3 regions of the Nosocomiicoccus massiliensis genome follow, and region 2 is predicted to be linked to each of the others. Evidence: riboswitches for the same ligand, from Rfam matches in the RefSeq annotation. Region 2 holds a riboswitch; each other region holds the start of a gene.

Region 1 (2,208 bases), 230 kb from region 2:
GGTGTGTTTAATCGTAACTCTTTATAGTAAGGAACTGACGCACGATACGGTCGCCCCGTAGTAATCATGACGTAGTGTCCTTGTCTTTTTAATTCTTGAACGACACGATTTGTATAGTCTCCAATTGTATTTTCATCAGTGAGTAACGTGCCGTCTAAATCTAAACATATAAGATACGGTTTCATGAAAATCATCCTTTCGACTACTTTAATAATAGCATTATTATTCACTAGTTGTTTAATATTTGTTATATTGAATATACGATAATATATGCGAGGTGACAGAATATGGATAAAGCAATGGAAGAAAGCATGCTCGGTGCGTTAGAAAACGTTATTGACCCAGAGCTCGGTATAGATATTGTAAACTTAGGTTTAGTTTACGGTGTGTTTTTAGATGAAGATGGTAATGCGGGTGTTGAAATGACACTTACGTCAATGGGGTGCCCGATGGGTCCAGAGATTGTACAAATGGTTGAAGAATCATTATTAGAATTACCGGAAGTTAAAAACGTGAACGTTCAAATTGTTTGGAATCCACCTTGGACAAAAGATAATATGTCACGTTATGCGAAGATCGCTTTAGGTGTATCATAATATTTAAGCGCTCAACATTATGTTGAGCGCTTTTTAATTTCTAAAAGAGAGTTGATAGGAAAGTGTGTTTACAATATACTATTAATTGCTATGAATCATAAGGGGTGCATAATTGCTGAGATTATACCCTTGAACCTGTTGAGGTAATTCTCGCGAAGGAATATGATACGCGATTGATTCATAAGTAAACTTTTAGGAAGTGTATTTATGACAAGATCTAATGACAAGCTCGTCGTAATGATGGAAATTGCGATATTAGCTGCATTAAGTATGGGAATCGACTGGATCGATTCTGCATTCAAAATTGGGCCGTACAGCTTTAGTTTTTCAATGGTACCAATTTTAATTCTTGCGATTAGACGTGGAGTCGGCGCAGGGGTGCTCGGAGGTTTAATCTGGGCGATTTTACAAATTGTAACAGGAGATGCGGCAGGGAACTACATACATCCGGTACAATTTATTTTAGAATATCCACTCGCATTCGGTATTCTCGGAGTTGCTGGAGTGGCATCTAAGTATAGAAACTTAGTATCAATTGTTGCATTTTCATTTTTAGCGATTCTGTTACGTTACACGATGCACTTTTTTGCAGGGTGGATTTTCTGGGGGATTTACGCACCAGAAGGCCAACCAGCTTGGTTATATAGCTTAATTGCTAATGGTACAACGTTCTTAATTAATACGACAGTATGTATAGCAATTGTTATTATTTTATACTCAGTCGCAAAGCGATTATTTGTACCAGAAGAAAGATAAAAAATACCAGTCGAACTTAAAAAGTTCGGCTGGTTTTTTATTTTAACGTAAATTAGATTTACATGAACGACTTTTATTTTTCGTTGACGTTTAGATTCTTTTTGTTCATGAAATGATTAAGATGTTTACATAAAGTCATTTTGCGTGAACGCGTGCTTCATCTTGTTAACGAATAGGTAAAATGCATGAACGAAATAGAGTTCTCGTTAACAGAAAAACGAATTGCGGGTCAAGTCTTAAATATTGTGTAAAATAAAAAATCTCTCTGTTATTCTTTAGCTTCCACGAACGCGCTCACTTTTCTATTTGTTTCTTTATAGGCTTCATTCGCATCAAGAAGAAGTGCGCCAATTAAACGAAATGCAGACTCGATATTTGGAAATACTCTAACAACGCGCTCACGACGTCTTAACTCACTATTTAGTCGTTCGAGTGCGTTTGTACTTTTTAAAAACTTTTGTCTAGCCGCTGGACACATTAAACATTGAATCGCATCGTCAAATCCACTTTCTAAAATTTCTACCGCGTGATTAAATCTTGGATCCTCTGATACAAAGTCTAAAAACTTCTCTTTTGCTTCTCGTGCATGTTGGGGTGTTGTCGTATGAAAAATCTCTCTCAATAATTGACGCGCAACAGTTGAACCTTTTTTAGGCATTACATTCGTAATGTTTCTTAAGAAATGGACTGTGCATCTTTGCCAAGGTGTGCCCGGAAACTCTTCTTGAATCGCCTGCTTTAAACCTTGATGTGAATCTGAAGTAATGAGTTCTGGTTGTGTTAATCCACGATTTTTTAAGTCACGTAAAAAGTGTCCCCAGTGATTCTTACTCTCAGCATCATCCACTTTAAACCC
Region 2 (2,208 bases):
CTGCTAAAGCAATATCTACACGGTCATTAATAATAAGTGGCACGTTATATTTGTCCGTCACTTCTTTTACTTTAACGGCGAGATTATAAAACGCGTTTGTCGTTAACTCTTTTTCTCGTAGTTGTACGATCGTGACCCCATTTTTGCACGCTTCTTCAATGATCGATAAAAACTCATCATCGCTATAATCATAGCGTCCTGTCACTAAATATAAACTTAAATCGAATGTCATACGTATTCTCCTTTAACTTCTTTCGTCCAATCTGTATCTTTTAATAGAGATAACTCGTTTAATAAATGAAATCTAAATTCGTTAAGACCACGACTTTTCTCTGCTGCGACTTCACCGCAAATGTTAAAATAACTGACTCCGTTAATACATGCGTCTACAGGATGAAGACCACTACCTAAATTCGCAGCTATAAGCGCACCGACCGTGTCTCCAGTTCCAGTAAATTGACCGTTATATTCGACGCCATTCGATAGTTTTACTACATGATCTTTACTGACGATAATATCGACTGGACCTGTCGCTAAGAAGACTGTGTTTTCATGCTCTAGTGTTTTATCTTTTAACGCGTCGATTAATTCCTCTAAACGGTCCGCTTTCGTATCCTCTTCACCAGCATCTACCCCTCGGCCATGGCTCTTCAGTTTACAAAAAGCACGCATTTCAGACATATTGCCTTTTACTACTGCCGGCTTAAGATCAACAAGTGCGTCACCAATACTATTTCTAAACTGACTGACGCCGTATCCGACTAAATCAACAACGACTCGCTTTTTATGAGAATTCGCACGCTTCGCTGCATGTACTAAATGTGTCGCTTCATTGTGTGGTAGGCGCGCTAAGTTAATAAACAATGCGTCTACGGCTTGAATTACTTCATCTTGTTCTTCGATATGAGCGGCCATAATCGGTTTTGCACCGACATAGAGTAAACTGTTTGCGATCATTTCTATAGAAATCTGATTCGTAATACAGTTCACGAGCGGGCTCGATTGAAGCGGAAACCCCGGTTTAAAATCAAACAAAAAAAGCACTCCTTAATTATTTTCATAATTTCGGAGTGCTCAAAGAAGCCCTAAACATTTGTTACCTACGCCAGCATTATCTGTACAGGTTCAATGGGTATAATCTCAGCCACAAAAGTAGCACCCCGAAATGTCTATATTATTTTCTTTAGTATAACACATCAGTCGTCATTCATTGGATAATTTTGTCAATCGAATGCGGTATTTTCTTTAATATTAAGTTCACACCAGAGTTATTGATGTGCGTTGTAGATACTAAGTTCCCGTATAATTTCATAGTATCTAACACACCAGCTTTAGAGATTACCGAAAACTCGGGGTATGTAATCTTTATACCGCCAAGCTCGTCGACTTGTAGAATCCCCTTTTCAATAAGCGTCTTCACTAAAGGTGAAGCGTTGTTTTCATCGGCTAAATTTTCGCCACTTAAGTTTGGACCGACCGCACTCACCATAACGTCTGCTGAATAACTACCATCTTCAGAGTTGATAACAAACTCGTCATCATAACTAATATCTTTTACTCCCGATACGTAAGTTAATTGTCCTGCTTCAATTAGTTCTACGATTTTTTCAGCTGTCATTTTCGGAAATGGTCCCGTTAATTGGCCGTGCGTCCCTTTTATATGCTTAATGTAGTACTTTTTATCCTCTATGGACAAATGATTCCACACTTCTCGAAGTACTTCTGACATTGCTTCAGCGATTTGTTGAACTACACCGAGCGTATCTAAATGTTCGAGTTGATATGTGAGAGAATCGAGGACCGGCATGTCATTGAGCTCTGTTAAAAGATGAAAATCTATACCTTGCTTCTTCGTTTCTTCTTTAAATATATCGACGATTGTTTGAATCGTGATGTCTCTATTTTGTTTTAGCGCTTCTACGTCGATATCGACTTCCGCTTCATTTCCTCTAATGAAGGGCACTGTGCCACTTCGTGACGTCACTAAAATATCGTTTTTATAGTTATTGTGATGTAAATACATAATAATATCGAGTGACGTTAAGTTTGTCCCAATCACTCCGACAGATTTCGCGTTTAATAACACCTCACTATTGCGTTCTATCGGAAACGGTGTTGCGATATATTTGTCAATTTCTTTTAAATTATAAATATCCGTTTGAGGCAACTGACCGATACATAAGTGTACGATATCGACTTCGTATTTTT
Region 3 (2,208 bases), 750 kb from region 2:
GACAACTTTTGCACCAAGAAGTTCCATTCTAAAGACGTTTAATCGTTGTCTACGCATATCTTCAGCACCCATAAAGATTACGATTTCCATATCGAACATCGCTGCGACAGTTGCACTTGCAACTCCGTGTTGTCCAGCACCTGTTTCAGCAACGAGTCGTTTTTTACCCATTCGTTGTGCAATTAACGCTTGCCCAATCGCATTGTTAATTTTATGAGCACCTGTATGGTTTAAGTCTTCACGCTTTAAATAAATTTTAGCGCCGCCAAGTGTTCTCGTTAAATTTTCAGCGTATGTCAGTGGTGTTTCACGACTTGAGTATTCTTTTAAATAATAATTAAATTCCTCTTGGAATGATTCATCATGTTTTAATTCGTTGTACACTTCTTTTAATTCTGTCATAGCCGCTTTTAATTCTTCAGGTACAAATGCACCGCCATATTCTCCAAAAAATCCATTGTTATCTGCTTCAGTTTGAATTTTATTTATTGTGTTAATATTCATTATTATAATCTCCTTATTTTTAATATTATTTAGATTTATCACGATGACGCCATCGCTTAAATTTAAACTCACAATAATTATTTAATAACACTGTCATCACTCTCCTTATAAAAAAACGCGCAATTTGAATCCTAAAAAAGGACGCAAAATGCGCGGTGCCACCTATATTAACAGTAAAACTGTTCACTCATTCAATCAAAAAAGCACCACGTAATAATATTCGTAAGGACGATATTATTTCGCGGTGCCACCTTAATTGCTTTTCTTATCAATATTTAGTTAAACATTATTCGCCCAATTCAAAATAGCATTGTACATGTTCGCATCTACCACATGTTTTCTGACTGCTACAACAACTACTTTTACTTTTACGAATAAGTAATTATTATATTAAACGCTCTATTTTAAATTGTCAATAATTTTTCATCTTTTTATATTTATAAGACAAAATGTAAAAAGTATAGTATACTTCGGTTGTAATCAAATATTAAGCACATGGGGAGCTTCGGCTGAGAAAGATAAGACCTGACCCACAACCTGATCTAGGTAATGCTAGCGTAGGTGTTGTGTATATGCATGCTTATTTTGCATGTGTTTATTTCACAAGCCTCCTCTAACGGAGCTTTTTTTGTGCAAATAAAAGGAGAATTATTTTATGAAGTTTAGTGAGAAAGCTCGCGAATTATCAAAGAAATTCTGGGATGGTAGCCACACGCATCCGTTCGTAACAGGGTTAGCTGACGGTACGTTAAGCGATGAATCATTTAGATATTATCTAATACAAGATGGCTATTACTTAATCCACTTCTCTCGCCTATTTGGTGAAATTGCAGATCGCGCAGAAGATAAAGAAATTAAAGATATTATGACGCGTAACAGAGAAGATTTAGAAGCAGGAGAAATCGCTGTTCGTGAAGATTTCTTTAAAGATCAAAATATTTCGGATGAAGAATTTGACAACACAGAAGTTGCGCCGACAGCTGATCACTACATCGCTCATATGTATAGACAAATTGTAGAGTCTGAAGACTACATTGGCGTTGCGGTTGCGGGGATGTTACCTTGCCCTTGGTTATACCAAGATATCGGTGCTGAATTAGTGAAACATAAGTCTCCAGTACCGATCTACCAAAGCTGGATCGATACGTACGTGACAGACGAGTTCAACAACTTAACAGAAAGACATATCGATCTTTGCGACAAATTATACGATAAAGCAAACGACGACCAAAAAGAAAGAATGTTAAACGCATTTTATATGAGTGTCAGATTCGAGTACTTATTCTTTGATATGTCATATAAACAAGAAGAATGGGTGCAACTTTAATTGTCGACAAAGAAACTGACAATCATTTCAATATGTATAGCATTAAACACTGTATTATCTTCAGTGATTAGAATCGAAGGTATGGCACCTATGTCAACAGTATTTAACATTATATTTGCCACATTTGGTACATTTTATGTCACTCTAATCGCACTCGTCACAGCAATTTTAAGAATGTTTATCTTTAACATTCCGCCACTTGCTATAACAGGCGCTTTATTTGGTGCGATTTTAGCCGGATTATGTTACAAATTCACAAAATCCATATTTGGAGCATGGTTCGGGGAATTCGTTGGAACAGGAATCATCGGATCGATTGTATCCGTACCTATTATGCAATTCTTTATGGACCTAGACTCAAATGCAGTTTGGTTCTT

The links. Region 2 has a riboswitch for thiamine pyrophosphate ahead of CJ229_RS07175 (hydroxyethylthiazole kinase). Riboswitches for the same ligand answer to the same signal wherever they lie in the genome.
Region 1: it holds a riboswitch for thiamine pyrophosphate, as region 2 does, so the genes downstream of both, thiT (energy-coupled thiamine transporter ThiT) here and CJ229_RS07175 (hydroxyethylthiazole kinase) in region 2, are expected to answer to the same signal.
Region 3: it holds a riboswitch for thiamine pyrophosphate, as region 2 does, so the genes downstream of both, tenA (thiaminase II) here and CJ229_RS07175 (hydroxyethylthiazole kinase) in region 2, are expected to answer to the same signal.

Annotation. Positions count from the first base shown of each region.
Region 1 covers NZ_CP136964.1:1,601,575-1,603,782, forward strand. The annotation lists gene CJ229_RS08395 (Cof-type HAD-IIB family hydrolase) at 1-185, opposite strand, end outside; gene CJ229_RS08400 (metal-sulfur cluster assembly factor) at 288-596, shown strand; TPP riboswitch at 687-774, shown strand; gene thiT (energy-coupled thiamine transporter ThiT) at 804-1,352, shown strand; gene CJ229_RS08410 (IS256 family transposase) at 1,621-2,208, opposite strand, start outside.
Region 2 covers NZ_CP136964.1:1,367,071-1,369,278, reverse strand. The annotation lists gene thiE (thiamine phosphate synthase) at 1-232, opposite strand, end outside; gene CJ229_RS07175 (hydroxyethylthiazole kinase) at 229-1,035, opposite strand; TPP riboswitch at 1,079-1,173, opposite strand; gene CJ229_RS07170 (FAD/NAD(P)-binding protein) at 1,208-2,208, opposite strand, start outside.
Region 3 covers NZ_CP136964.1:438,014-440,221, forward strand. The annotation lists gene trpB (tryptophan synthase subunit beta) at 1-489, opposite strand, end outside; TPP riboswitch at 991-1,086, shown strand; gene tenA (thiaminase II) at 1,160-1,831, shown strand; gene thiW (energy coupling factor transporter S component ThiW) at 1,832-2,208, shown strand, end outside.